DNA from 3 places in the Allobosea sp. Root670 genome. Region 1 is predicted to be linked to each of the others. Evidence: predicted binding sites of a transcription regulator. Region 1 holds the regulator's gene; each other region holds the start of a gene.
The links. The regulator PhoB, encoded in region 1, activates phosphate uptake and scavenging genes when phosphate is short. The targets are predictions, from matches to a motif close to TGTCATNNANCTGTCAT.

Region 1 (9,535 bases):
GCGGCGAGCGCGGTGCCGGCGAGCAGCGCGGCAACGATGGTCAAACGAAGCATGTGGTCTCTCCCTCTGGTGAACTGATCCGTCGCCGTCACTTCAGGACGGCGGCGATGAAGTCGCGCGTGCGCGCCTGGCTGGGCGCGACGAGCACGGTCTGCGGCGGGCCCTGTTCGACGATCTCGCCCTTGTCCATGAAGACGACGTCGCCTGCCACTTCGCGGGCGAAGCCGAGCTCGTGCGTGACCACGATCATCGTCATGCCGGACGCCGCGAGATCGCGCATCACGTTGAGCACCTCGCCGACGAGCTCGGGGTCGAGCGCCGAGGTCGGCTCGTCGAACAGCATCAGCTTGGGCTTCATGGCGAGCGCCCGCGCGATGGCGACGCGTTGCTGCTGCCCGCCCGAAAGCTCGCTCGGATAGGCGTCGCGCTTGTCGGCGAGGCCGACGCGCTCCAGCAGCGCCGTCGCCTCGGCGACGATCTGCTTGCGCGGCTGCTTCAGCACGGTGAGCGGCCCCTCGATGATGTTCTGCAGCGCCGTCATGTGGTTGAACAGGTTGAAGCGCTGGAACACCATGCCGGTGACGAGGCGCTGGCGCGCGATCTCGACATCGGTCAATTCGTGCAGTTCGTCGCCGACGCGGCGATAGCCGATCAATTCGCCATCGACGCGGATGGCGCCCTTGTCGATCTTCTCGAGCTGGTTGATGCAGCGCAGCAGCGTCGACTTGCCCGAGCCCGAGGGCCCGATGATGCATTGCACCGTGCCGGGCTGGATCGAGAGCGAGACGTCGTTCAGCGCCTTCAGCTCGCCGAAGATCTTGCTGACATTCGCGATCGTGACGATCGCGCTATCGGCCTTCGCCGAGTTCTCCGCCGTGCTCATGCCGTTTCCTCCTGCACCGCGGCGCGCTTGGTGCGCCGCCCTCCCCGCCCCTTCGAGAAATGGCGTTCGAGGAAATACTGTCCGATCTGCAGGATCGTCACCACGAGCAGGTACCAGCCGGCCGCGACGATCAGCAACTCGATGACCCGGGCATTGGCGTAGTAGATCGTCTGCGCGTTGCGCAGGATCTCGGCATACTGGATCACGCTCGCCACCGAGGTCAGCTTGACCATGCTGATCACCTCGTTGCCGACCGGCGGGATGATGACGCGCATCGCCTGCGGCAGCACGATCCGGCGCAAGGTCGTCAGCCGGGTCATGCCGATCGCCTTGGCGGCCTCGGTCTGCCCGGTATCGACGGAGAGAATGCCGCCGCGCACGACTTCGGCGGTATAGGCGCCCTGGTTCATGCCGAGCCCGAGCAGCGTCGCCATGAACGGCCCGATGATGTCGATCGTGCGCCAGGAGAACAGGCCGGGGATGCCGATGGTCGGAAAGACCAGCGCCAGGTTGAACCAGATCAGCAGCTGCAGCAGCAGCGGCGTGCCGCGGAAGAACCAGATGTAGAACAGCGCCGCGCTGCGCAGCACCGGGTTCGGCGACATGTACATGATCGCGAAGATCACCCCGAGCACGATGCCCAGCGTCATCGCGCAGACCGTCATGATCAGCGTGTTGCCGAGACCGGCGATGATCGCCGGCGCGGTGAAGAACTGCCGGACCACCGGCCAGGCGATGTCACCTTCGACGAAGGCCATCACGATCCAGGCGAGGATCGCGAGGATGATCACTGACGCGACCCAGCGCCCGTAGAAGCGCCGCGGCACGATCCTGAGATGCGAGACCGCAGCGAGATCGCGGCTGCTGATCGGCGAGGTGGCGTCGCTCATCGCTTCGTCTCCCGGCTCCAGGTTTCGAGAGCGGCGAGCTTGCCACGGAAGCGCGCGATCTGCTCGCGCACCCGCTCTGGCGCCGTGCCGCCATGGCCGCTGCGCGCGGCGACCGCGGCATCGAGCGTCAACTGGTCGAGCACGCCGGCATCGAGGCGCGGATCGACCGCCCGGAGGTCGACGGCATCGAGCGTTTCAAGCTCGCGGCCCATCTCCTCGCAATAGCGCACCAGCGCACCGGTGATCTCATGCGCTTCGGCGAAGGGCACGCCATTGCGAGCGAGATGATCGGCCACCTCGGTCGCCAGCGCGAAGCCGGAGCCGGCCTGCGCCCGCATCGTCGCGACATCGGCGCTCATGCTGGCGATCAGCCCGGCGAAGGCCGGCAGCACCTCCTCCAGCACGTCGACGGCGTCGAAACCGGTGCGCTTGTCCTCCGCGAGGTCGCGGTTATAGGACAGCGGCAGCCCCTTCAGCGCGCCGAGCATGGTGACGAGATCGCCGGTCAATCGCGCCGCCCGGCCGCGCGAGATCTCGGCGATATCCGGGTTCTTCTTCTGCGGCATGATCGACGAGCCGGTCGCGAAGGCGTCATCCAGCGTCACCCAGGCGAATTGCCGGGAGGTCCACAGCGTCACCTCCTCCGCGAGCCGCGACAGGTTCGTCGCCAGCATCGCCGCGACGAACAGGAACTCGGCGACATGGTCGCGCGCGCCGACCGCATCGACCGAATTCTCGAACGGCCCGTCATAGCCGAGCGCCTTGGCGCTGAGCTCCGGATTGAGCGTGATCGCCGAACCGGCGAGCGCCGCCGCCCCGAGCGGGGACTGGCCGGAGCGCTTCTCCCAGTCGGTCAGGCGCGAGGCATCGCGCATCAACACCTGCCCATGCGCCATCAGCCAGTGGCCGAAAGTGACGGGCTGCGCGCTCTGGAGATGGGTGAAGCCGGGGCAGACCGACGCCGCATGCTCGTCCGCCTGGTCGGCGATCGCGGTCAGCAGTTCCGCCAGCATGCCGGCGAGCGTGCGCGACTTGCTCCGCAGATAGAGCTTGAGATTGTTCGCCGCCTGATCGTTGCGCGAGCGTCCGGCTCGGAGCTTGGCGCCGGTCGAGCCGACGCGCTCGGTCAGGATGCGCTCGATGAAGGTATGCACGTCCTCGTCATCGGGCCCGGGCGCGATCCGCCCCTCGACCGTATCGCGGGCGATCCCGTCGAGCGCGGTCAGGATGGCCTGGAGTTCCTCGGCAGTCAGCAGGCCGGCCCGTCCGAGCTCGGCCGCATGCGCCTTGCCGCCCGCGACATCCTGCGGCACCAGCCTTGCGTGTTCGCCGGCGGCGCTCGACAGCTTCATCAGCCGCGGGTCCGGCGGCTTGCGGAAGCGGCCGCCCCAGAGTCGGGTCGTCTGGTTCATGATCTCATTCCTCCCGTTGAGGAAGAATGGCCTCTTGACCGAGAGGCCGGCAAACGAAACGATCTCCGCCGAGATAGTCCAAAAAGGAATACCCCATGGCGGCCAGCCGGCCACCCCCGTCAGCCGCGGCGCTGAGGGCGTTCGCGACGGTCGCAAGGCTGGGCTCGACGGCCCGTGCCGCCCTCGCGGTCAACCTGACCCAGAGCGCCGTCTCCAAGCAGATCCTCTCGCTGGAGCACCATCTCGGCACGGTGCTGTTCGACCGCAGCCCGCTCGGCCTCAAGCTCACCGAAGCCGGCGCGATCTACCTGCCCTATGCGGAAGCCGCGCTGGAGCAGATGGAACGCGGCGCCAGGCGTCTTGCGGAGCGCAGCGCCATCGCCCGGCCGATCCGCCTGCATATGGTCGCGATCGCCGGCGAACGCTGGCTGATGGCGCGCTTTCCGGCCTTCGCCGAGGCCCATCCCGGCGTCGACGTGCAGTTCACCAATTATGTCAGCGAGAGCGAGACCGAGGAGCCGGATATCGAGATCGCCCATGGCGTCCCGCCCTGGCCTGGAAAGGAGGCGCATTTCCTCTTCGGCCGCGATGTCGCGCTCGTCGCCGCGCCGAGCCTGATCGAGCGGATGGGCGGTTTCCGCCGCGCCGCCGATATCCAGAAGATGACCCTGCTGCAGCACTACCAGATGCCGGCCTTCTGGGCCGAGTTCACCGAAGCCCATGACCTGCGCGGCGCGGTGCCGGAGCATACCGTGCGCTACGGCTATTATTCCGTGATCACCAGCGCCGCCGTCGCCGGCCTCGGCCTCGCGCTGGCGCCACGCTGCTACGTCGCCGACGAGTTGGCCTCCGGCGCGCTCGTCAATCCGCTGGGGCTCGGCTTCACCAGCGCCACCGGCTGCTGGCTGACGCGGCCGCTCGACCAGCCGCCGCGGCCGGGGCTGGATGCCTTCATCGCCTGGCTGCGGGCCGAGGCCGAGAGCTTCGACGCAGCGACGCGCGCGCCGCCCCCTTACGTCTGACCGGACCCGGCGAAACCTCCCCCTCGCCTGCGCGTTGTCACCCGAGGAGGAGGAGCCATGCTCACCATTCTGCCAGCCCCGGACCATGTCGCCGCCTATCGGCTGTCGCAGACGCTCACGGCTGAGGATCTCGACGCCATCATGGCCGATATCGACGCCCGGCTCGAACGTCACGAGAAGCTCGGCATCCTCGCCGACATGACCGATTTCACCGACATGACGCTGGCCGCGGCCTGGAAGGACGCGCGCTACAGCCTCGGCAAGCTCTGGGAGCTCAGGCGCTTCCCCAAGGAAGCCGTGATCACCGACAAGGGCTGGCTCGCCGGCTTCGTCGATCTGCTCGACCCGGCGATCCCCTTCGTCAAGGTCCGCGCCTTCAAGCCCGAGGACTATGACAAGGCCCTGACCTGGGCCGGCGATATCGAGGGCGGCCCGAACGCCTGAGGCTTACGCGGCGCCGCTGCGCGCGAAGGTCTCGTCGAAGGCGTAACCCGCGCCGCGCACGGTGCGCAGCGGGTCTTTGGCGTCGCCCGGCGTGATCGCCTTGCGCAGCCGCCCGACATGGACGTCGACCGTGCGCTCGTCGATATAGACGTCGCGACCCCAGACAGCGTCGAGGAGCTGGGCGCGCGAATAGACCCGGCCCGGCGCCTGCATCAGGAATTCCAGCAGGCGGAACTCGGTCGGGCCGAGATGCAGTTCGCTCCCGGCGCGCCGGACGCGGCGCGTCGTGCGGTCGAGTTCGAGATCGCCGGCCGCGAGCAACCCTGCGACATGGCCAGGCTTCGCTCTGCGAAGAAGCGCCTGGATGCGGGCGATCAGCTCCGGCAGCGAGAACGGCTTCACGACATAGTCGTCGGCGCCGGTCGCAAGCCCGCGCACGCGCTCGGTCTCCTCGCCGCGCGCCGTCAGCATGATGATCGGCACGCGCTCGGTGTCTCGGCGCGAGCGCAGGCGCCGGCAGAGCTCGATGCCGGAGAGACCCGGCAGCATCCAGTCGAGCAGGACCAGATCAGGCGTGGAATCGCGCAGATGCAGCTCGGCGTCATCCCCGCGCGCGACGCTGTCGACCTCGAAGCCCTCGGCTTCGAGGTTGTAGCGCAGCAGCAGGGTGAGCGGCTCCTCGTCCTCGACGATCAGGATACGTGCGGCCATGATGGCTTTGACCTCAGCTTCCCGTCACCGCTTCGACCTCGATATTGGTCGTGTCGAGCTTCGGCCGGTTCACGTCGAGGGAATCGCCGGTGACGAGGTAATGGATCGTCTCGGCGATATTGGTGGTGTGGTCGCCGATGCGCTCGATGTTCTTGGCGCAGAACAGCAGATGCGTGCAGAAGGTGATGTTGCGCGGATCTTCCATCATATAGGTCAGGAGTTCGCGGAACAGCGAGGTATAGAGCGCGTCGATCTCGTCGTCGCGCTTCCAGACCTCGAGCGCCTTCTGCTCGTTGGTCGCGGCATAGGCGTCGAGCACGTCCTTGAGCTGGGCCTGCACGAGGCGGCTGATATGCTCGAGGCCGACGACCGCGCGATGCGGCGGCTGGAACTGCCCGGCGATGGCGACGGCGCGCTTGGCGATGTTCTTGGCGAGATCGCCAACGCGCTCGATGTCGGAGGCGAGGCGGATCGCCGAGATCAGCTCGCGCAGGTCCTGCGCCAGCGGCTGGCGCCGGGCGATGGTGAGCACGGCCTTCTCCTCGACCTCGCGCTGGAGATTGTCGAGGCGCTGGTCGGCCGAGATGATCTTCTGAGCGAGCGCGGTGTCGCGACGAACGAGCGCGACGGTCGAGTCGCCCAGCATGCGCTCGGCCATGCCGCCCATTTCAGCGAGGCTGCGGCGGATGCCTTCGAGATCGGTGTCGTAGGAGCGGACGATGTGGTCGGTCATAGGGGTGTCCTCCTCGTCGCCGCTTAGCCGAAACGGCCGGTGACGTAGTCCTGGGTCTGCTTCTTGGCCGGGTTCATGAAGATCGTGTTGGTCGGCGCGAACTCGATGACCTCGCCGAGATACATGAACGCCGTGTACTGCGAGATGCGCGCCGCCTGCTGCATGTTGTGCGTGACGATGGCGATGGTGAAATCGCTCTTGAGCTGCTCCAGCAGGTCCTCGATCTTGCCGGTCGAGATCGGGTCGAGCGCCGAGGTCGGCTCGTCGAACAGGATCACTTCCGGCTTCTGCGCGATGGTGCGCGCGATGCAGAGGCGCTGCTGCTGGCCGCCGGAGAGGCCCATGCCGGAGCTCTTCAGCTTGTCCTTGACCTCGTCCCAGAGCGCGGCGCGGCGCAGCGCGCCCTCGACACGGTCGTCGAGCTCGGATTTCGGCGGCTTCTCGTAGAGGCGGATGCCGAAGGCGACGTTGTCGTAGATCGACATCGGGAACGGCGTCGGCTTCTGGAACACCATCCCGACGCGCGAGCGCAATTCGTTCACGTCGACGTCGTTCGAGATGATGTTGCGGCCGTCGAGCATGATCTGCCCTTCCGCGCGCTGCTGCGGATAGAGCGAGTAGATCCGGTTGAAGATGCGCAGCAGGGTCGACTTGCCGCAGCCGGACGGGCCGATCAGCGCCGTGACGTGACGATCACGGAAGTCGAGATTGATGTTCTTCAGCGCCTTGTGCTCGCCGTAGTAGAAATCGAGGTTCTTCACCGCGATCCGGACGGGCGCCTCGGCATCGAGCGACTGGGGGGAGAGTTCAAGGGTCGAAAGCATCGACTTAGGTCCTCAAGGTCGGTCGCGACCGGGTTGGTTTCAGGCTCACTTGCTGCCGGCGACGATGCGCCGGGCAACGATCGAGAGCACGAGGATCGAGACGGTGATGATGAGCGAGCCGGCCCAGGCGAGCTGCTGCCAGTTCTCGTAAGGGGCGGAGGCGAACTGGTAGATCGTTACCGGCAGGTTGGAGACGCCGCCGGTGAGCGTCGGCGAGAACCAGAAATTGTTGTTGAGCGCGGTGAAGAGCAGCGGCGCCGTCTCGCCGGCGATGCGGGCGAGCGCCAAGAGGATGCCGGTGACCATGCCGGCCTTGGCCGCGCGCCAGGTCACCGATGTGATCACGACGGAAGGCGGCGCGCCGAGCGCGGCGCCAGCCTCGCGCAAGGGACCGGGCACGAGGTTCAGCATGTCCTCGGTGGTGCGCACGATCACCGGGATCGCGATGATGCCGAGCGCGACGCCGCCGGCCCAGCCGGAATAGCCGCGGAACGGCTCGACCAGGATGACGTAGACGAACAGGCCGATCAGGATCGACGGCGCCGAGAGCAGGATGTCGTTGATGAAGCGGATCAGGTTGGCGAGCTGCGAGCCGCGGCCGTATTCCGCGAGCCAGGTCCCGGCGAGCACGCCGATCGGCGTGGCGATGGCGATGCCGAGGAAGGTCAGCACGAAGGATCCCACGATGGCATTGGCGAGGCCGCCGCCTTCCGTACCGGGGCCGGGCGTGACCGCGGTGAAGGTGGCGAGCGAAAGCCCGCCGAGGCCCTTCACCACGAGCATGCCGAGGATCCAGAACAGCACGAAGATGGCGATGAAGGTGAAGCCGGTGGCGATGATCTTCATCAGCCGGTCGGCGGTGCGACGGGACTGGCGCACGCGGCCCCAGGGCTGATGCGGCAGTTCGCGAGGCGTGGTCGTCATGGTCATGGAGGGCCTCAGTAGCGCTTGACGCGGGCGACCAGCAGCCGCGCGATGACGAGGACGACGAAGGTGACGAAGAACAGGATGCAGCCCAGCGCGATCAATGCGTTGAGCTGCAGCCCCAGCGCCTCGTTGAACTCGTTGGCGATGCGCGAGGCGATGGTGGAACCCGGGTCGAACATCGAGGCCGAAAGCCGGTTGGCGTTACCGACGACGAAGGTCACCGCCATGGTCTCGCCGAGCGCGCGGCCGAGGCCGAGCATGACCGCGCCGATGATCGAGACGCCGGCCTGCGGCACCAGCACATGGCGCACGACCTCCCAGGTCGTCGCCCCGATGCCATAGGCGCTCTCGCGCAGCACGGAGGGGATCTGCTCCAGCATGTCGCGGGTGATCGAGGCGATGAAGGGGATGATCATGAAGGCGAGGATGATGCCCGCCGTGAAGATGCCCAATCCCGAAGGCGAGCGCGAGTAGAGCACGGTGCCGACGATCGGAAGGCCCTCGACGATGTTCGAGAGCGGGATCTGCACATAAGCCGCAAAGAGCGGCACGAAGACGAACAGGCCCCACATGCCGTAGATGATCGAGGGCACGGCCGCGAGCAGCTCGATCGCGGTCGCGACCGGCTTCTTGAACCAGGCCGGGGCGAGCTGGGTCAGGTAGACCGCGATGCCCAGCGAGAGCGGCACACCGATCACCAGCGCGATCAGCGCCGTCGAGAGCGTGCCGACGATCGCCGGCCAGGCGCCGTATTGTTCGTTCTGGGTATCCCAGACGCTGGAGGTGATGAAACCGAGACCGAATTCGCGGAAGGCCGGCCAGCCGCCGATGACCATCGAGACCATGATGCCGGCGAGCAGCACCAGCACCAGCAGCGCCGCACCGAAGCTGGCATTGCGGAAGATGGCATCGAAGGTCGCCTTCGGCGTCTTCCGCACGATCGGCGTCGCGCCGGGAATGCTCGTCATGTCGGTTGCTGCGGTCATCCGCGAAGGCTCCGGTGGCATGGCCGGGATCGTCGGAGGGTCCGCCCGATCCCAGCCCTCATCCTGAGGAGCGCCCGAACAGGGCTCCTCAGGATGAGGGCTTGAAGAGTGCGGCGAGGCGGGTCGAACCCCGCCTCGCCTTGTCGATGGCAGCGATCAGAAGATCGGCTTGCCGGCCGTGTCGGTCACGCCCTTCCAGGCGTTGCGGACCTGGTCCTTCACGTTCGTCGGCAGGGCGACGTAGTCGAGCTCGCTCGCGAGCTTGTCGCCGTTCTTGTAGACCCAGTCGAAGAATTTCAGAGCGGCCTGCGTCTCTTCCGGCTTCTCCGGCTTGGCATAGACCAGGATGAAGGTCGCCGAGGTGATCGGCCAGGCATCCGCGCCCTTCTGGTTGTTGAGCGAGATGCCGAAGCCCGGCTGCTCGTTCCAGTTGGCATTGGCGGCGGCGGCCTGGAAGGCCTTCTCTTCCGGCGCCGGGAAGTTGCCGTCGGCATTCTTCACCAGGGCATGGGAGAGCTTGTTCTGCTTGGCATAGGCATATTCGACATAGCCGATCGAGTTGGCGACCTGCTTGACCGAGGCCGAGACGCCCTCGTTGCCCTTGCCGCCGATGCCGACCGGCCACTGGACCGACTGGTTGGCGCCGATCTTCGACTTCCACTCGGCCGAGGCCTTGGAGAGGTAGTCGGTGAACACGAAGGTC
Region 2 (9,535 bases), on a different contig from region 1:
TTTACCTTCCCGATCCGCACCTGGGTCCCGGCGGCAGCCTGATCATATGGGCGTTCCTGATCGGTCTCGTCGCCACCTTCATCTTCCGCTCCTGGGCGCACAAGCAGCAGGCCGCGACCGGCAGGCAATATCCGATCGGCTGGGTCGCGCTCGCCCTGATCGTGGTCGTGCCGGCGCTGATCTATTTCGTCCTGGGCCGGCCGGTCACCTTCGTCTATCCCGAACTCGCCGGCTTCAATCTGCGCGGGGGTGTCCAGATCTTCCCGGAATTCGTCGCGCTGCTGATCGGCCTGACGACCTATACGGCCGGCTTTATCGCCGAGGTCGTGCGCGCCGGCATCCTCGCGGTGTCGAAAGGGCAGACCGAGGCCGCCCATGCTCTGGGCCTGCGCAACGGGCCGACGCTGAAGCTTGTCGTCATTCCGCAGGCGATGCGCGTCATCATCCCGCCGCTGACCTCCAACTACCTCAACCTGACCAAGAACTCGTCGCTGGCGGTCGCGATCGGCTATCCCGATCTCGTTCAGGTCTTCACCGGCACGGTGCTGAACCAGACCGGCCAGGCGGTCGAGGTCGTGGCGATCACGATGGCGGTCTATCTGACGATCTCGCTGGTGACATCGCTGTTCATGAACATCTACAACAAGCGCATGGCGCTGGTGGAACGGTGAGGGCCGCGCGATGACCGACGCAACAACCGAAAACGCGCCCTACGCCTTCGTCCGCAGGGAAACCCTCGAGCAGGAGCCGGCACCGCTCTCCGTCGCCGGCCCGCTGGCCTGGATCAGGACGAACCTGTTCTCGAGCCCGCTCAATATCATCCTGACGCTGCTCTGCGTCTGGCTGGTGATCGACACGGTTCCGGGGATGATCCGCTTCTACTTCCTCGATGCGGTCTGGACCGGCACGAACCGCGATGCCTGCCTCGCCGACAAGGTCGGGCGCCCGGTCGGCGCCTGCTGGGCCTATATCGCGGACCGCACCCAGTACTTCATCTACGGCTCCTATCCGGTGGCGGAGCGCTGGCGGGTCAACATCGTCTTCGCGATGTTCGCGCTCGGCGTGGTCTGGCTGCTCTGGAACAAAATGCCGCTGAAGAAGGTCGGCTTCTTCTTCTTCTTCGTCATCATGCCGGCGAGCGCCTTCATCCTGCTGCTTGGCGGCGAGCGCGCGGAGAGCTTCCTGCGCTTCCTGATCCTCGTCACCTTCGCGCTGGCGGTGCTCTATCTGGTGCTCTCCTTCGCGCCGGGACTGATGAAGTTCTGGATCGGCGAGGGCCAGCTCGCGGTCGAGGAGGCCATGCCGGCCTGGCAGCGCTTCTACCGGCCCAAGCGCCTGATCCTGATCTCGCTCGTCGTCTTCGGGCTCCTGGCGGTGCTCGCCGACAGGATCGGGCTGCCGCGCGTCGATACCGGCCTCTGGGGCGGCATGACCGTGACCTTCCTGATCTCGGCGGTGGGCATCGTCTTCTCGCTGCCGCTCGGCGTGCTGCTGGCGCTCGGCCGCCGCTCCAAGCTGCCGGCGATCCAGCTGCTCTCGGTGATCTTCATCGAGTTCGTGCGCGGCGTGCCGCTGATCACGGTGCTGTTCATGGCGAACACCATGCTGCCGCTCTTCGTGCCGCAGGAATATTCGCCGGACCGTTTGCTGCGGCCGCTGATCGGCGTCGCGCTCTTCGCCGCCGCCTATATGGCGGAGGTGGTGCGCGGCGGCCTGCAGGCGATGCCGAAGGGCCAGTACGAGGGCGCGATGTCGCTCGGCCTCGGCTACTGGCAGATGATGCGCCTGATCATCCTGCCGCAGGCGTTGCGGATCGTCATTCCCGGCATCGTCAACACCTTCATCGGGCTGTTCAAGGACACGACGCTGGTCACCATCGTCGGCATCTTCGACTTCCTGCGCACCATCGAGGCGACGCTGATCGATCCGACCTGGGCGACGCCGACGACACGGTCGACAGGCTACGCCTTCGCCGCCATCTTCTATTTCCTGTGCTGCTGGGGAATGTCGCGCTACTCGATCGCGGTCGAGAAGCGCCTCGCCGCCGGCCAAAAACGTTGAGAGGGACGACAACCATGGCAATGGCAGAAACCAAGACGACCGACTCCCGCCCCGCGGCCCTGAAGCAGACCTCGCTGAACACGGCGACGGCGGTCGAGATGATCGGCGTCAACAAGTGGTACGGCGAGTTCCATGTGCTGCGCGACATCAACCTGAAGGTCAGCCGCGGCGAGAAGCTGGTCATCTGCGGCCCGTCCGGCTCGGGCAAGTCGACGATGATCCGCTGCATCAACCGGCTGGAGGAGCATCAGAAGGGCCAGATCATCGTCGATGGCACGGAGCTCACCAACGATCTCAAGAAGATCGACGAGATCCGCCGCGACGTCGGCATGGTCTTCCAGCACTTCAACCTGTTCCCGCATCTGACGATCCTCGAGAACCTGACGCTGGCGCCGATCTGGGTGCGCAAGATGCCCAAGAAGGATGCCGAGGAGATCGGCATGCACTATCTCAAGCGCGTCAAGATTCCCGAGCAGGCCCATAAATATCCGGGCCAGCTCTCGGGCGGCCAGCAGCAGCGCGTGGCGATCGCCCGCTCGCTCTGCATGAGCCCGAAGATCATGCTGTTCGACGAGCCGACCTCGGCGCTCGATCCCGAGATGGTCAAGGAGGTGCTCGACACCATGGTCTCGCTGGCCGACGAGGGCATGACCATGCTCTGCGTCACCCACGAGATGGGCTTCGCCCGCCAGGTCGCCGACCGCGTCATCTTCATGGATGCCGGCCAGATCGTCGAGATGAACACCCCCAACGAGTTCTTCAAGAACCCGCAGCACGAGCGCACCAAGCTCTTCCTCTCGCAGATCCTGCACTGAGAGCGGGTATTCCCATCGAAAACCGCAAGCGCGCCGGCTCTGCCGGCGCGTTTTGCGTTTCAGGGGATGTCGGAACGAATCCTTGCGTAACCGGTTGGTGACGGGAACGGAGGATACGTCATGAAACGTCTTGTTCCTGCCCTGCTTGTCGCGCTTCTGATGAGTGGCGGAGCCTATGCCCAGTCGATCAATGTCGGCCCCGGCGGCGTCAGCGTCGATACGCGCTCGCCGCGCGAGCGGGCCATCGATCGCGAAATCCGCGAGGAGCGGCGCGACCGGTACGACCGTCATCGCGAGCGTGAATGGCGCCGTGCGAATTCGCGCCGCGACTGCCGCACCGTGACGACCGAGCGCGAGACACCGCGCGGCGTCGTGCGTCGGACGACCCGCGTCTGCGATTGAGTTCAGCCGTGCCGGAAGGCGCGACATCTCCCCATGAGAAGGCCCGCGACGCCTGGCGTCGCGGGCCTTCTGCCAAGATCGGGCTTACTTGCCGTCGCGCGCCTTCACGGCCTGATCGGGGAAATCCGAGAACAGTCCGTCGAGGCCGAGCGCGAAGAACGCCTTGTACTCGGCGCCCGCATCGCTCTTGAAATCGGAGGTCAGCCGCTTCGGCTCGCTGCGGAAGGTCCAGCTATGGACCAGCAGGCCGGCGGCATGGGCGTCCTTCACCACATTGGTCGGGGCGATCAGCGTGCGGTCGCGCTCGTCGATCGCGCCGTCGCCATTGAGGTCCTGCGGCTTGCCGTCCGCACCGATCGTCTGCTTGGCGCCGATCAGATAGGGCTTCCAGGGGCCGACGCCGTCGGCATAGGTCGCGATCTCCTTGAGGCCCTCGGCCGAGAGCATGTCCTGGAAGGTCCGCTTGTCGCCCAGCACGGCGAAATCATAGGGCCGGTCGAAGGGCGCGGCGAGCGTGACCTTGCCGTCCTTGTCGACGCCGTCGCCATCGACGAGCTGGACGAGGCGCAATTGCGTCTTCGGGCGCAGGTATTTCAGGTTCGCGGTCTCGAAGCTCTGGATGAAGACCGGCGCGGTCTTGTCGGTCCAGCCGGCGGCCTTGAGCATGTCCAAAAGCTTGTCCTCGAAGGCGAGGCCGAGCGCGGCGTGATAGGTCGGATGCTTGGTCTCGGGATAGATGCCGATGGTGCGGCCGGTGCGGGCGCTTTCGGCCTTGGCGAGGTCGATCACCTCCTGGAAGGTCGGGATCTGGTACTTGCCGTTATGGGAAGGGTCGCGATCGGCGAAGGCCTGCTTCGCCTTCAGCGTCTTGATCTCGGCGGCGGTGAAGTCATTGGCGAACCAGTCCGTGGTGTCGACGCCGTCGACCTTGCGGGTGGTCTTGCGATTGGCGAATTCCGGGCGATCCGCGACATCGGTCGTGCCTGATAGCATCGGCTCGTGGCGGACGACGAGCACGCCGTCCCTGGTCGAGACGAGGTCGGGCTCGATGAAGTCGGCGCCTTGCTCGATCGCGAGCTTGTAGCCCTCGATCGTATGCTCGGGCAGGTAGCCGCTGGCGCCGCGATGGGCAATGACCAGCGGCTTCTGGCCGGACAGCGTCGGAGCCGCCTGCGCAAGCGCGACCGGTGCCTGGAAGGACAGCGCGGCAAGGAGCGTGGTCGAGAGAAGGAAGCTCTTTGTCATGGCCTGACCCGGTCTTGCGGAAATGCCGGCGAACTTAGGTCGGCGGATATGACGCCGGCATGAAGGCTGGCACTTGGTGAATCTGGGGCGGGTCTGGGGCGCCGCGCGGAAGCGTGTGGCGCGGCATCTGGTCGAAACTGTCGCCGCTCAACCGCGCGGAATGCAACGACGTTCACGCTCCGTCGATTGGCCTTGCCGGGCCCTGAGGCTCGGATTTGTGCCGCCGGTCACCTCGAGGATCTGTCCTCGCGGGCATCTGCCGTCATCGACCAGTATCTTTTGACCGGCTCGGATCAGCCCTTTGGCCGGCTCGTGGCGATAGATCTGCTGGGCTGCCGCCGCATCTGCCAGCGCGAGCGATAGAAGAGTTAGCGAGAGAGCCCCGAAGCGCATCATCGACCGTTCCTCCACCCTGGTGGAAGGCTAGCATCGGCGCTGTCCCGATGACAGTTGGCCGAAAGTTGAGCGGCCGCGTGCCGCGGGTCTTCTACCGATCGCGTCGCCCATATAAAAACCCGCCCCGGCAGAAGCCGGCGCGGGTTTTGGTGCGATTGCCGATGCGAGCGGGATCGGTCGGCCGCGACGCAGCCAGCCTTTGCCGCTCCGCGAAATCTCAGCGGCGGTTCTCGAGGGTCGTCTTGGCGTCGAGGCGCTTGGAGGCCGGCGGAGTGTAGTCCGGCTGCTGGGTGGCGCAGGCGGCGAGGCCGAGCGCGACGAGGCTCAGGATGACGATGCGGCTGGCGCTTTTCATGTGTGTGTATCCCAATGGCCGCGACATGCGGTTGCATCGTCTTTCCGCTTGTGGAACGACCGCGTCAAGAGTGTGGCAATGGGAGGCTTATGCCCCGGCGTCATGCTTGAATCGGTCGAAACATGTTCGACACCGTGTTTGCGGCGCCCGGAAGCCGTCCGGCGCCAGGATTGAAACGTCATGACCCCAGCCGCCCGGATCAGTGCTGCCATCGAGGTGCTCCAGGATATCGTCGAGCGCCGCCGGCCGGCCTCCGATTCCCTGAAGGACTGGGGCCTGTCGCGCCGTTTCGCCGGCTCCAAGGACCGCGCAGCCATCGCCTCGCTGGTCTATGACGCGCTCCGGCGCAAGGCCTCCTCCGGCTATGCGATGGCGTCGGAGACGCCGCGTGCGCTCGTCCTCGGCATGCTCGCGGGTTTGCGCGGCCTCGGCGTCGCGGAGATCGCGGAACTCTGCTCTGGCGAGAATCACGCGCCGGAGCCGCTGAGCGACGACGAGACCGCGCTTCTCACGGCTTTCTCGGTCGAGGGCGCGCCCGAATGGGTGCAGGCCGACGTGCCGGAATGGCTCTGGCCTTCTTTCCGAGCGGGATTGGGCGAGGTCGCCATCGCTGAGGGCGAGGCGCTGGCCGCGCGCGCGCCGATCGATCTGCGCGTCAATCGCCTGAAGGCGAGCAGGGACGCCGTGTTGAACGATCTGGCCCATCTCCAGCCGGAGCAGGGGCCCTGGTCTCCGGATGCGCTGCGTTTCCAGCCCGGCCATGACGGGCGCGGTCCGTCGCTGCAGACCGAGCCCGGCTTCTTCGCCGGCGCATTCGAGATCCAGGACGAGGGCTCGCAACTGGTGACGCTGCTCGCCGGTGCCCGGCCCGGCCAGACCGTGATCGATCTCTGCGCCGGGGCAGGGGGCAAGACGCTGGCGCTCGCGGCGTTGATGGCCAATCGCGGCAGCCTCTACGCCACCGATCTCGACAGCCGCCGCCTCGCGCCCCTGCATGACCGGCTCGCCCGCTCGAGCGCCGGCATCGTCGAGGTTCGCATTCCCCGCTCGCGCGGCCACGAGCCCTTCGCCGATATCGCGGGGCAGGTCGATCTCGTCCTGGTCGACGCGCCCTGCACCGGTTCCGGTACCTGGCGGCGCAACCCGGATGCGAAATGGCGGGTGCGCCCGGGCGCACTGGCCGAGCGCATCAAGGACCAGGCCGAGGTGCTGGCCCGCGCCGCCAGGCTGGTGAAGCCGGGCGGCCGCGTCGCCTACATCACCTGCTCGGTGCTGCCGGAGGAGAACGACGAGGCCATCCGCGCCTTCCTCGCCAAGCATGCGAGCTTCTCCGCAATCGCGCCGATCGACGTGCTCAGGGGCGCCGAAAGCGACTTCTCCCTGCTCGCCCGCTTCGCCACCACCCACGGCCTGCAGCTCTCGCCGCGGCGCACCGGCACGGATGGGTTCTATCTGGCCTGCCTGTCGCGCAACGCATGAGCGTTAGCGGCTGCGCTTCCGCATCGACACTCTGCTGAAACTCTGCGAGGTTTCCACTCGGCGACGTGTTCGGCCGGGACCTTCCCCGGCCGGGATGGGAGATGGTGACATGCCCAACAAGCCCGCGATCGTTCTGGTTCATGGCTTCTGGGGCGGGGCCGCCCATTGGTCGAAGGTCATTCTCGAATTGTCGCGGCGCGGCCATGCCGATCTTCACGCCGTCGAGAATCCGCTGACCTCGCTGGCGGATGACGCCGAGCGCACCCGCAAGATGGTGCGGCAGATCGCAGGCCCCGTCGTGCTCGTCGGCCATTCCTATGGCGGCAAGGTCATCACCGAGATGGGCGACCTGCCGAACGTCAAGGCCCTGGTTTTCATCGCGGCCTTCGCGCCCGATGCCGGCGAAAGCGCGGGCGGTATCAGCCAGGCCAGGCCGCCGCAGGCCTTCCCCAACATCGCGCCGGATAGCGACGGCTATCTCTGGATCAAGCCGGACAAGTTCCGGGAGAGTTTCTGTCAGGACCTGTCGGCCGACGAAGCCATGGTGATGGCGATCACGCAGAAGGCGCCGCTCGGCTCGACCTTCGGCGACACCGTGACGGCCCCGGCCTGGAAGAAGAAGCCGAACTGGTACCAGATCTCCAGCGCCGACCGGATGATCGCGCCCGAAAACCAGGTCATGATGGCGCAGCGCATGCGTCCGCAGAAGACCCTGAGGCTCGATGCCAGCCACGCCTCGCTCGCCTCGCGCCCGGCCGAGATTTCTGACCTGATCGAGGATGCCGCCAAGGCCTAGCGGTAGAGCCGCCATGCGTTCGGGCGCGGCCCCGTTGCGTGCGCCCGCGCGATCCATTAACGGAACGCGATGACGAGCGCTCAGCCCCATCACGACTCCATCCTCATCATCGATTTCGGCTCGCAGGTGACGCAGCTGATCGCGCGGCGCATCCGCGAGATCGGCGTCTATTGCGAGATCGCCCCGTTCCAGTCCGCTTCCGAGGCCTTTGCCCGCATGAAGCCGAAGGGCGTCATCTTCTCGGGAGGCCCGGCCTCGGTGCCGGACGAGGGCAGCCCGCGCGCTCCCGAAGCGGTCTTCTCGGCCAATATCCCGCTGATGGGCATCTGCTATGGCCAGCAGACCATGGCGCATCAGCTCGGCGGCAAGGTCGAGGGTGGGCATGCTGCCGAATTCGGCCGCGCCGATGTCGAGATCGTCACGCCCTCGGCGCTGTTCGAAGGTGTCTGGGAGGAGGGCGGCCGCTATCCGGTCTGGATGAGCCATGGCGACCGGGTCACGCAGCTCCCGGCCGGCTTCACCGTCAAGGCGACCTCCGAGAACGCCCCCTATGCCGTGGCGAGCGACGAGGAGCGCCGCTTCTACTCGACGATGTTCCACCCCGAGGTGGTCCATACCCCCGATGGCGGCAAGCTTCTGCGCAACTTCGTCGTCGAGATCTGCGGCTGCAAGCCGGACTGGAGCATGTCGGCCTATCGCTCCGAGATGCAGAAGAAGATCAAGGAGCAGGTCGGCACCGGCCGCGTCATCTGCGGTCTCTCCGGTGGCGTCGACTCGGCGGTGGCGGCGGTGCTGATCCACGAGGCGATCGGCGACCAGCTCACCTGTGTGTTCGTCGATCACGGCCTGATGCGGATGAACGAGGCGGAAGAGGTCGTCCGCCTGTTCAGGGATCACTATAATATCCCGCTGGTCCACGTTGAAGCCGAAGAGCTTTTTCTCTCCGAACTTGCGAAGTGCGGCGCCGATCCGGAAGCCAAGCGCAAGACCATCGGCCGGCTGTTCATCGATGTCTTCGATGCCGAAGCCGCCAAGCTCGGCGGCGCCGATTTCCTGGCGCAGGGCACGCTCTATCCCGACGTGATCGAGAGCGTCTCGTTCTCCGGCGGTCCTTCGGTCACGATCAAGAGCCACCACAATGTCGGCGGCCTGCCCGAGCGCATGAAGATGAAGCTCGTCGAGCCGCTGCGCGAGCTGTTCAAGGACGAGGTTCGTGTGCTCGGCCGCGAGCTCGGCCTGCCCGAGGCCTTCGTCGGCCGCCATCCCTTCCCGGGGCCGGGCCTCGCCATCCGCTGCCCCGGCGAGATCACCAGGGAGAAGCTCGACATCCTGCGCAAGGCGGATGCGATCTATCTCGACGAGATCCGCAAGGCCGGCCTCTACGACGTGATCTGGCAGGCCTTCGCCGTGCTGCTGCCGGTGCGAACCGTCGGCGTGATGGGCGATTACCGCACCTATGACCATGTCTGCGCGCTGCGCGCCGTGACCTCGGTCGACGGCATGACGGCGGATTTCTATCCCTTCGACATGAACTTCCTCGGCCGCGCCGCGACCCGGATCATCAACGAGGTCAAGGGCATCAACCGCGTCGTCTACGACGTGACGAGCAAGCCGCCCGGCACGATCGAGTGGGAGTGACTCAGGCCGCTCCGGGCGTCTTCAAGATTGCGCTGGAGCACGCTCTAACGCGTTGAAGCCGGACAGGATGGCTCCTGCGACGAGCGGGGCCGGAGCAACTATGTTGCGTCGCGCGCCCACTCGTCTCCCCAGATCATGACCGAGTGCCCGGGCGAGACTGTCCGGTACTGGCGGATCGGAGGTTCGAAATCGGCCGGCCTGATCGGGCTTCTGATCTCGGCGTCGGAGACGGGCCGCGGCTGGTGGCGGCGCTCCGGGTCCGCGATCGGCACCGCGGCGAGCAGCCGTTTCGTATAGGGGTGCTGCGGATTGCCGAAGATCGCGGCACGGGGTCCGATCTCGACGATC
Region 3 (9,535 bases), on a different contig from region 1:
CACCCATGAATCGGTAGTCCGGCGATGATCCGCCTCTTGACCTCGGGCTCGCACTATGGCCATGCCGGGGCAGGGGCTCGGCATCGTGGTCTTCGATGGGCTCCGTTCTCGAAGGGCAGGCGGAATCATGAAGATGCGGCGGATGGGTGCGGTCGTTCTGGCCGGTGGACTGTCGATTCTGGCGAGCGTTTCGGCCTATGCCGCAAGCAGCTCGACGACCTTGCCGCCGCCCGACCCGACGGCGAAGAACCTGACCCCCTACATGATCCAGCTGCGCGCCTTCGACGCCTGCCTGATCACGCAGTCGCAATTGATGGGCACCACGCGCGAAGCCGTCCACACCCCCTGCAGCTGCTACGCCAAGGGCACGGTCAACGCGATGACCAAGGACGAGATCCAGGCCTTCCGCGACACCGGCTATTTCAACGACACGGCCCGCCAGAAGGGCCTGCAGTTCATCGACCAGTGCAAGCTGAAGCGCCCGTTCTGAACTGACGGCTGCGCCGGCTCGCCGGCGGCATCCTTCTCGCTACGGCCGCCTTGCTGCTGACACGCTCCTGACAGAACCTGTCAGCGCGGTCGAGCCATTCTGCCGCAGGTCCACATCGTTGCCCGTTCGATCGTCTCGGTCGAACGGCATGGGTGCTGGATCGGGAGACGAGTGGGGAGACGCCGCCGTGCAGCGCGCTGAACGATTGCTCGACATGATCCAGAGCCTGCGTCGCCGCAGGCGCCCGGTGACGGCCGAGACGCTGGCTTCCGAGCTCGACGTCTCCGTGCGTACGGTCTACCGCGACATTGGCGCCTTGGTGCGCCAGGGCGTGCCCGTGCGCGGCGAGGCCGGCATCGGCTACGTGCTCGACGCAGGCTTCGACCTGCCGCCTCTGATGCTCTCGCCCGACGAGATCGAGGCCGTGCTGGTCGGCATGCGCTGGCTCAGCGAACGGGCCGACCCGGTGCTCGCGCGGGCTGCCGAGGATGTCGTCAGCAAGGTCGCGGCGGTGCTGCCGCCGCATCTGCGGCCGATCCTGCTCGATGGTGCGCTGTTCGCGGCCTCCCATCCCGGCGACGTCCCGGCCGATCAGGTCGATGTCGCAGCCGTGCGTGCCGCCATCCGCAACGGCCGCAAGCTCTCGATCCACTACAGCGACGAGAGCGGCCAGGCGACGCAGCGGATGATCTGGCCGATCGGCATGACGTTCTACGAGCGCGTGCGCGTCGTCATCGCCTGGTGCGAGCTCCGGCAGGCCTTCCGCCATTTCCGCACCGACCGCATGACCGGCCTCGCCGCGCTGGAGGAGCGCTATCCCGCGCGCCGTGCCGATCTCTTCCGCCGCTGGCAGAAGGAGGAGGAGAGGGCGAAGGAGGAGTGGGAGCGCTGCAAGCGCGAGGGCGATGCTGCGGCTCAGCCGCGGATCACGACGCCGTCTTCAAGCTTGGCCCGGCCGGACGCGACCTCCGCCAGCGCCGCCGGATAGAGCTTGTGCTCCTCGACGAGGACGCGCTGCGACAGCGTCTCCTCGTCGTCATCAGGCAGGACCGGCACCTTCGCCTGCAGGATCACCGGCCCGGCATCGAGTTCCGGCACGACGAAATGCACCGAGCAGCCGTGCTCGGCAACGCCGGCTTCCAGCGCCTGGCGATGCGTATGCGTGCCCTTGAACAGCGGCAGGAGCGACGGGTGGATGTTGATCATCCGGCCTTCCCAGCGCGCCACGAACCAGGGCGTCAGGATCCGCATGAAACCGGCGAGCACGAGCAGGTCAATCTGGTTCACCCGCAGCGCTTCATCCACCGCGCGCTCGAAGGCCTCGCGGTCCTTGCCGAAGGGGCGATGATCGACCGTCGCCGTGGCGATGCCGAAATCGCGTGCCCGGTCGAGCCCGGCGACATCGGGAATGTTCGAGATGACCAGCGCGATTTCCGCCGGATAGCCCGGCGCCTGCGCCGCTTGCGCCAGCGAGACCATGTTCGAGCCGCGCCCGGAGATCAGCACCCCGACGCGCTTGCGGGGAGGGATGGCGCTCACAGCGAGAGCTTGCCGCGATAGCTGACCTGCTCCTCGCCGCTGGCGACAGGCACGATCTCGCCGAGCTTCACCGGCGCTTCGCCTGCGGCCTTCAGCGCGGCGAGAACCTCATCCGCCTTGCCGGCATCAGCCGCGACGATCATGCCGATGCCGCAGTTGAAGGTGCGCAGCATCTCGCGCTCGGCGACGCCGCCGACCTGGGCAAGCCAGCCAAACACGGCCGGGACCGGGATGGCGGTGAGATCGAGCGCGACGCCGAGCCCCTCCGGGAGGACGCGCGGAATATTGTCGGGGAAGCCGCCGCCGGTGATATGCGCCAGCGCCTTGATGCCGTCCGTCGCCTTCAGCGCCTGCAGCAGCGGCTTCACATAGATCCGGGTCGGCTCCAGCAGTGCTTCGGCCAGGCTCTTGCCGGGCGCGAAGGGGGCGGGCGCCTCCCAGCCGAGGCCGCTGACCTCGACGATGCGGCGAACCAGCGAATAGCCGTTGGAATGCACGCCGGAGGAGGGCAGGCCGAAGACCACGTCGCGGGGCTTCAGGTCCTCGCGCGGTAAAAGCGTGCCGCGTTCGGCGGCGCCGACGGCGAAGCCCGCGAGGTCGTAATCCTTCTCGGCATACATGCCGGGCATCTCGGCGGTCTCGCCGCCGATCAATGCGCAGCCGGCCTGGCGGCAGCCATCGGCGATGCCGCGGACGATCTCGACGCCGACCTTCGGGTCGAGCTTGCCGGTGGCGTAATAGTCGAGGAAGAGCAGGGGCTCGGCGCCCTGCACGATCAGGTCGTTCACGCACATCGCGACGAGGTCGATGCCGATCGTTGCGTGCAGCCCGCTTTCGATGGCGATCTTGACCTTGGTGCCGACGCCGTCATTGGCCGCGACCAGGATCGGATCGCTGAAGCCGGCGGCCTTGAGGTCGAACAATCCGCCGAAGCCGCCGATCTCCGCATCGGCGCCCGGCCGGCGCGTCGCGCGCACCAGAGGCTTGATCTCGTCGACCATGGCGTTGCCGGCGTCGATATCGACGCCTGCCTGCGCATAGGTCAGTCCGTTTGCGCCGGGCTTGCTCATTGCGTTTCGCCTTCCTTCTGCTCGCGCGAGCGATAGGCAAGCGCGCCCGCGCTGGCAAGGCATCTGCGCCGGCTTTGTCGATTTCTCACAGGCGAGGCGACGTCATTCCGACTGGACGCAGGGTCTCTGTCCGGAGAGCATTGGTCTTTTCCGCGGTTCGCGCGAAACTATCGCCATGACGATCCCCAACCTGATCACCATCGGTCGCCTGTTCCTGGTGCCGCTGGTCATCGTCATGATCGTCGGCGCGAACTGGGAGACGGCCTTCATCCTCTTCGTCGTCGCCGGCGTCTCGGATGCTGTCGACGGCTTCCTCGCCAAGCGCTGCGGCATGGCGAGCGAGCTGGGCGCCTGGCTCGATCCCGTAGCCGATAAGGCCCTGATCGTCTCGATCTACATCACGCTCGCCATCGTCGGCGCGATTCCGGTCTGGCTCGTCGTGCTCGTCGTCGCACGCGACCTGATGATCGTGGCGGCGGTGATCCTGTCCTGGCTGCTCGACAAGCCCCTGACGATCGCGCCGATCGTCGTCAGCAAGCTCAACACCGCCGCGCAGATCGGCTTCGCCGCGCTGGCGCTCGGTTCGCGCGCCTTTGGGATCGAGCTCGGCGCTGCCGCTCTGGTCTGTGAACTCCTCGTCGCTCTGTTGACGGTCGCCTCGATGACGGCCTATCTCGCCTTCTGGCTGCGCCACATGGCAGGTTGACGGGGCTTTATCCGCCATTGCGGCTTGGAACCCCGGGCCTCGATGCACATTTGTCTTGTCCCGCCGGCCGTGAGACGCGAGAGAGGCTGATCGATGACGTTGCAACGCCAGATCGGCTTCTGGGTCGGCTCCCTTCTCGTATTCATCCTGGTTCTGGTGATGCTGCGGGACGTGATGCTGCCCTTCATCGCGGCACTGGCGCTGGCCTATCTGCTCGACCCGCTCGCCGACAGGCTGGAGCGCATGGGCATGAACCGGCTGGCGGCGACGATCGTCATCCTCGTCGTCTTCCTGCTCATCTTCGTGCTGGGGCTGGTGCTGCTGGCGCCGCTGCTCGGCCAGCAGCTTGCCGGGCTCGTTGCCCGCCTGCCGGGCGACGCCGCCAAGCTGCAGGCGCTGGTGCTGGAGAAGGGGGCGCCCTGGCTGGAGCGCTTCGGCGGCGCCGACTTGACCAAGGAAGCGCAGAATTCGCTCGGCAACCTCGTCGGCGACGGCATGAAATGGGTCGGTGGCCTGCTGCAATCGCTCTGGAGCGGCGGCACCGCCATCGTCGGGGTGTTCTCGCTCCTGGTGCTGACGCCGGTCATCGCCTTCTACTTGCTGGTCGACTGGGACCGCATGGTCGCGACCGTCGATAGCTGGCTGCCGCTCGACCATCGCGACACCATCCGCAGCCTGCTGCACGAGATGGACATGGCGATCGCCGGCTTCCTGCGCGGGCAGGCGCTGGTCTGCGTCCTGCTTGGTGGCTTCTATGCGATCGGCCTCAGCGTCATCGGCGTGAATTTCGGTGCGCTGATCGGCATCATTTCGGGCTTCCTCTCCTTCATCCCCTATGTCGGCTCGCTGACCGGACTCGTGCTCTCGGTCGGCGTCGCGACGGTGCAGTTCTGGCCGGACTGGACCTGGCCGCTGGCGACGCTCGGCGTCTTCCTGGCCGGGCAATTCCTCGAGGGAAATATCTTCCAGCCGAAATTCGTCGGCGATTCCATCGGCGTGCACCCGGTCTGGCTGATGTTCGCGCTGCTTGCCTTCGGCTCGCTGTTCGGCTTCGTGGGCTTGCTGCTTGCCGTGCCGCTCGCGGCTGTCATCGGCGTGCTCTGCCGCTTTGCGCTGAGGCAATATCTCGCCAGCAATCTCTATCACGGCGGCGATGCCACCCGCGCTGCGGCGGCAAAGGCACGCGTCGACGCCGACGCCTGAGCCGCCATGTCCGACATTCCGCAACGCCCGCGCCAGCTCGCCTTCGACCTGCCGGTCGACAGCCGCCATGGCGTCGAGGATTTTCTCGTCGGCTCTTCCAACGAGGCGGCTTACAGCCTGATCGAGAGCTGGCCCGCCTGGCCGGAGGCCTGGCTGCGCCTGACCGGACCGGAAGGGGCCGGCAAGACCCATCTTGCCGCGATCTGGGCCCGCGCCGCCCATGCCTGGACGATTTCGGCAGCGGAGCTGAACGAGGCGGAGGTGCCCCACCTCGTGTCCGGCGGGGCGCTGGTGATCGAGGATTGCGATGCTGGCCACCTCGACGAGCGAGCCCTGTTTCACCTGATGAACGCAATCAAGGCGCGTGGCGGCTCGCTGCTGCTGACGGCGCGAAGCGCGCCCGATCTCTGGGGCGTTAGTGTGCCGGATCTGCTGTCGCGACTCCGGCTGGCGCCTGCCGCGACGATCGAACCGCCGGATGACGGGCTGCTGCGGGCACTGCTGGTCAAGCTGTTCATCGACCGCCAGCTCGTGGTCGATATCGCCGTGATCGACAGCTTGGCCATGCGGATGGAACGTTCCTTCGCCGCCGCGCGGCAGGTCGTCGATCGGCTCGACCGGCTCGCGCTGGAACGCGGACGCCGGGTGACGCGCCCGCTGGTGCAGGAGGCGCTGGCGGAACTGTTCCCGGAGGAGCCGGGTTGAATCCGGCTATCTCTGCGCAGGCCGCATGCTTCAAATCATGTCGCTTGTCATCGAACCGTCGCACTAGAATGGCTTCAACGGCGGCATGAGCGGCAAGACGACCAGGACGCGAGTGAAGCGCATGACCCTCGACACGGTGATCGACGAGTCGGAGAAGCTCTCCAGCGAGGCTGATGCGGCGCCCCTGCGCCAGCAGCCGGAGCGTTTCATGAACCGCGAGCTCTCCTGGCTCCAGTTCAACCGCCGCGTCATGGAGGAAGCCTCGAACCGCAGCCACCCGCTGCTGGAGCAGCTGCGCTTCCTCTCGATCTCCGCGAACAATCTCGACGAATTCTTCATGGTCCGCGTCTCCGGCCTGCGCGAGCAGCTCAAGGCCGGCGTGACCACGCGCAGCCAGGACGGCCTGACGCCGGCCGGCCAGCTCGTCGCCATCGGCGAGGCCGTCGCGGCACTGACCGCCGACCAGCAGGCGCGCTGGGCCGAATTGCGTCATGAGCTGCACGAGAACCGCATTCACCTGCTCCAGCCCGGCGATATCGGCGCGCAGGACCGAATCTGGCTGGAGGACTACTTCCTCAATTACATCTTCCCGGTGCTGACGCCGCTGGCGATCGACCCGGCGCATCCCTTCCCCTTCATTCCCAATCTGGGCTTCACCATCGCGCTGGCGCTGGAGCGCAAGAATGATGGCCGTCAGCTCGACGCGTTGATCCGCGTGCCCACCAAGATCGACCGCTTCATCGAATTGCCGGATCTGGCGCGCGAGGGTTTGCATCGCTTCATCGCGCTCGACGACGCGGTCTCGCTGTTCATCAGCAAGCTCTTCCCCGGCTACGAGGTGAAGGGGGCGGGTTCCTTCCGCATCATCCGCGATTCCGATCTCGACATCGAGGAGGAGGCAGAGGACCTCGTCCGCGTCTTCGAAACCATGCTGAAGCAGCGCCGCCTCGGCGTGGTGATCCGGCTCGAGCTCTCGACCGGCATGCCGGACCATCTGCGCCGTTTGATCGTGCGCGAGCTCAAGGTCGACAGCGACGAGGTCGTCGAGGTCAACGGCCTGATCGGCCTGACCGAGCTCTCGCAGCTCGTCGGCGTCGACCGGCCGGACCTGAAGTTCAAACCGTACAATGCCCGTTTCCCTGAGCGTATCCGCGAGCATGGCGGCGATTGCTTCGCTGCGATCCGCCAGAAGGACCTGCTCGTCCACCATCCCTATGAGAGCTTCGATGTCGTCGTGCAGTTCCTGCAGCAGGCGGCGCGCGATCCCAATGTCGTCGCGATCAAGCAGACGCTCTACCGCACCTCATCGAACTCGCCGATCGTCAAGGCGCTGACGGAAGCGGCCGAGGCCGGCAAGTCGGTGACGGCGCTGGTCGAGCTCAAGGCTCGCTTCGACGAGGAAGCCAATATCCGCTGGGCCAAGGAGATGGAGCGCGCCGGCGTCCAGGTCGTCTATGGCTTCATCGAGCTCAAGACCCACGCCAAGCTCTCGCTGGTGGTGCGCCGCGAGGCCGGTCAGCTCGTCAGCTACTGCCATATCGCGACCGGCAACTACCACCCGATCACGGCGCGCATCTATACCGATGTCTCCTTCTTCACTGCCGATCCGGTGATCGCGCAGGACGTCGCCCGCGTCTTCAACTTCATCACCGGCTATGCCGAGCCGGCCGGGCTGGAACGGATGGCCGTCTCGCCGACTGGCCTGAAGCAGCGTCTGCTCGCCGACATCGCCGAGGAGGTCGCCCATGTGAAGGCCGGCCGCAAGGGCGCGATCTGGGGCAAGTGCAATTCGCTGGTCGACCCGGAGATCATCGACGCGCTCTATGACGCGAGCCAGGCCGGCGTCGAGATCGACTTCGTCGTGCGCGGCATCTGCTGCCTGCGGCCGGGCGTGCCCGGCTTGTCCGAGAATATCCGCGTCAAGTCGATCATCGGCCGCTTCCTCGAGCATACGCGCATCTACGCTTTCGGTGCCGGCCACGGCATGCCCGGACCCAAGGCCAAGATCTACATCTCCTCGGCCGATCTGATGCCGCGCAATCTCGATCGCCGCGTCGAGGCGCTGACCCCGATCCTGAATCCGACGGTGCATCAGCAGTTGCTGGATCAGATCATGTTGGCCAACCTGCTCGACAACGAGCAGAGCTGGACGATATTGCCCGATGGCGGCTCGCGCCGCATTGTCCCCGCGCCGAACGAAGAGCCGTTCAATGCGCATAAGTACTTCATGACGAACCCGAGTCTGTCCGGACGTGGAAAATCGCTCTCCAATTCAAGTCCCCGCTCCCTCGCACGCCGAGGGGGACGCAAGGCCTGAGCCCAGGCACGCGCCGGGGCGGCTCGCGCTCTCCCATACCATTGCCATCGTCGATATCGGCTCGAACTCGGTCCGTCTTGTCGTCTACGAGATGCTGGCGCGCGCGCCCGCCCAGGTCTTCAACGAGAAGGAGATGGCGGGTCTCGGTCGCCAGGTCGCCACGACCGGACGCCTCGCCGACGATGCCATCGCCAAGGCGATCAACGCGCTGGTCCGCTTCCGCATCCTCTGCGAAGCCATGCATGTCGGGGAACTCCGCGTTATCGCGACGGCGGCGGCGCGCTATGCCAGCAACGGGCCCGAGTTCATCGCGCGTGCCGAGGAGGCGATCGGCCAGCCGATCGAACTGATCTCGGGCGGGCGCGAAGCCGTGCTCTCCGGCCTCGGCGTGATCTCGGGCTTCGATGTGCCGGACGGTGTCGTCGGCGACCTCGGCGGCGGCAGCCTGGAGCTGATCTCGGTCAAAGGCGGTTCGGTGGGGCAGGGCGCCAGCGTGCCGCTCGGCGGTCTTGCCTTGCTCGACCGCTCGAAGGGCTCGCTGAGGGCTGCCGAGAAAATCGTCAAGGACGAACTCGACAAGCTGCCGCAGCTCGCTGCGATGAAGGGGCGGGACTTCTATGCCGTCGGTGGGACCTGGCGCGCGCTTGCCACTCTTCATCAGCACCGCATGGCCTATCCGCTCAACGTGATGCACGGCTATGCCGTGCCGACGCGCGACGTCGCCGATTTCGTCAAGCTGGTCGAGCGGGCCGATGCCTCGGTGCTCGATGCGATCGATTCGGTTTCGTCGGCCCGCCGTCCGCTGCTGGCCTATGGCGCGCTGGTGCTCGATGAGCTGATCAAGCGCGGCAAGCCGCGGGGCATCATCATCTCGGCGCAGGGCGTGCGCGAAGGCCTGCTGCACGAGCAGCTCTCGCCGGAGGAGCAGAATGCCGATCCGCTCTTGCAGGCGGCGCGTGACTACAACCTGCTGCGCGCACGCGATCCGCGCCATGCGGCCGAGCTGATCAATTGGACCCGCGGCATCCTCGAAACGGCCGGCCTGCCGCAGGACGAGCCATCCGGCCGGATGATCGAGACCGTCTGCCTGCTCTCCGATATCGGCTGGCGCGCCCATCCTGACTATCGCGGCGAGCAGAGCATGAACGTCATCGCCCATGCCTATTTCACCGGCATCGACCATGTCGGGCGGGCTTTCCTGGCGCTGGCGATCTTCCACCGCTATGCCGGGATGAAGGCGAGCTCGCCGGGGGCGGCGGGACTGAAGACGCTGTTGCCGCCGGCCATTCTCGCGCGAGCGCTGCTGATCGCGGCGATCTTCCGCGTCGCCTATCTGCTTTCGGCCGGCATGGCGGGCATCCTGCCGCGCATTCCGGCGGCTTGCGTCGACAATCGCCTGCTGTTGCGGTTTCCCGACGATCTGTCGGCGCTGGCGAGCGAGCGTGTCGAGGGGCGGCTCAAGCAGCTCGCGAAGCTGCTCGGCCGCGATTTCGAGATCGGCAGGC

Region 2: the regulator PhoB is predicted to act here: its motif matches at 4,572-4,588, upstream of ASE61_RS00970 (glycerophosphodiester phosphodiesterase).
Region 3: the regulator PhoB is predicted to act here: its motif matches at 5,759-5,775, upstream of ASE61_RS01015 (RNA degradosome polyphosphate kinase).

Annotation. Positions count from the first base shown of each region.
Region 1 is NZ_LMJU01000017.1:481,396-490,930, forward strand. Features, by position in the region: gene ASE61_RS20300 (ABC transporter substrate-binding protein) at 1-53, opposite strand, end outside; gene ASE61_RS20305 (amino acid ABC transporter ATP-binding protein) at 89-883, opposite strand; gene ASE61_RS20310 (amino acid ABC transporter permease) at 880-1,773, opposite strand; gene argH (argininosuccinate lyase) at 1,770-3,185, opposite strand; gene ASE61_RS20320 (LysR family transcriptional regulator) at 3,281-4,207, shown strand; gene ASE61_RS20325 (STAS/SEC14 domain-containing protein) at 4,265-4,651, shown strand; gene phoB (phosphate regulon transcriptional regulator PhoB) at 4,655-5,362, opposite strand; gene phoU (phosphate signaling complex protein PhoU) at 5,376-6,095, opposite strand; gene pstB (phosphate ABC transporter ATP-binding protein PstB) at 6,119-6,919, opposite strand; gene pstA (phosphate ABC transporter permease PstA) at 6,965-7,849, opposite strand; gene pstC (phosphate ABC transporter permease subunit PstC) at 7,858-8,832, opposite strand; gene pstS (phosphate ABC transporter substrate-binding protein PstS) at 8,989-9,535, opposite strand, start outside.
Region 2 is NZ_LMJU01000001.1:210,868-220,402, reverse strand. Features, by position in the region: gene ASE61_RS00990 (amino acid ABC transporter permease) at 1-671, shown strand, start outside; gene ASE61_RS00985 (amino acid ABC transporter permease) at 682-2,061, shown strand; gene ASE61_RS00980 (amino acid ABC transporter ATP-binding protein) at 2,082-2,876, shown strand; gene ASE61_RS00975 (hypothetical protein) at 2,997-3,278, shown strand; gene ASE61_RS00970 (glycerophosphodiester phosphodiesterase) at 3,363-4,523, opposite strand; gene ASE61_RS25825 (DUF6719 family protein) at 4,671-4,919, opposite strand; gene ASE61_RS26850 (hypothetical protein) at 5,137-5,274, opposite strand; gene ASE61_RS00965 (RsmB/NOP family class I SAM-dependent RNA methyltransferase) at 5,455-6,753, shown strand; gene ASE61_RS00960 (alpha/beta hydrolase) at 6,863-7,549, shown strand; gene guaA (glutamine-hydrolyzing GMP synthase) at 7,619-9,187, shown strand; gene ASE61_RS00950 (ABC transporter ATP-binding protein) at 9,286-9,535, opposite strand, start outside.
Region 3 is NZ_LMJU01000001.1:225,206-234,740, reverse strand. Features, by position in the region: gene ASE61_RS01050 (hypothetical protein) at 128-490, shown strand; gene ASE61_RS01045 (helix-turn-helix transcriptional regulator) at 678-1,478, shown strand; gene purN (phosphoribosylglycinamide formyltransferase) at 1,406-1,969, opposite strand; gene purM (phosphoribosylformylglycinamidine cyclo-ligase) at 2,026-3,099, opposite strand; gene ASE61_RS01030 (CDP-alcohol phosphatidyltransferase family protein) at 3,275-3,805, shown strand; gene ASE61_RS01025 (AI-2E family transporter) at 3,899-5,008, shown strand; gene ASE61_RS01020 (hypothetical protein) at 5,015-5,713, shown strand; gene ASE61_RS01015 (RNA degradosome polyphosphate kinase) at 5,835-8,030, shown strand; gene ppx (exopolyphosphatase) at 7,966-9,535, shown strand, end outside.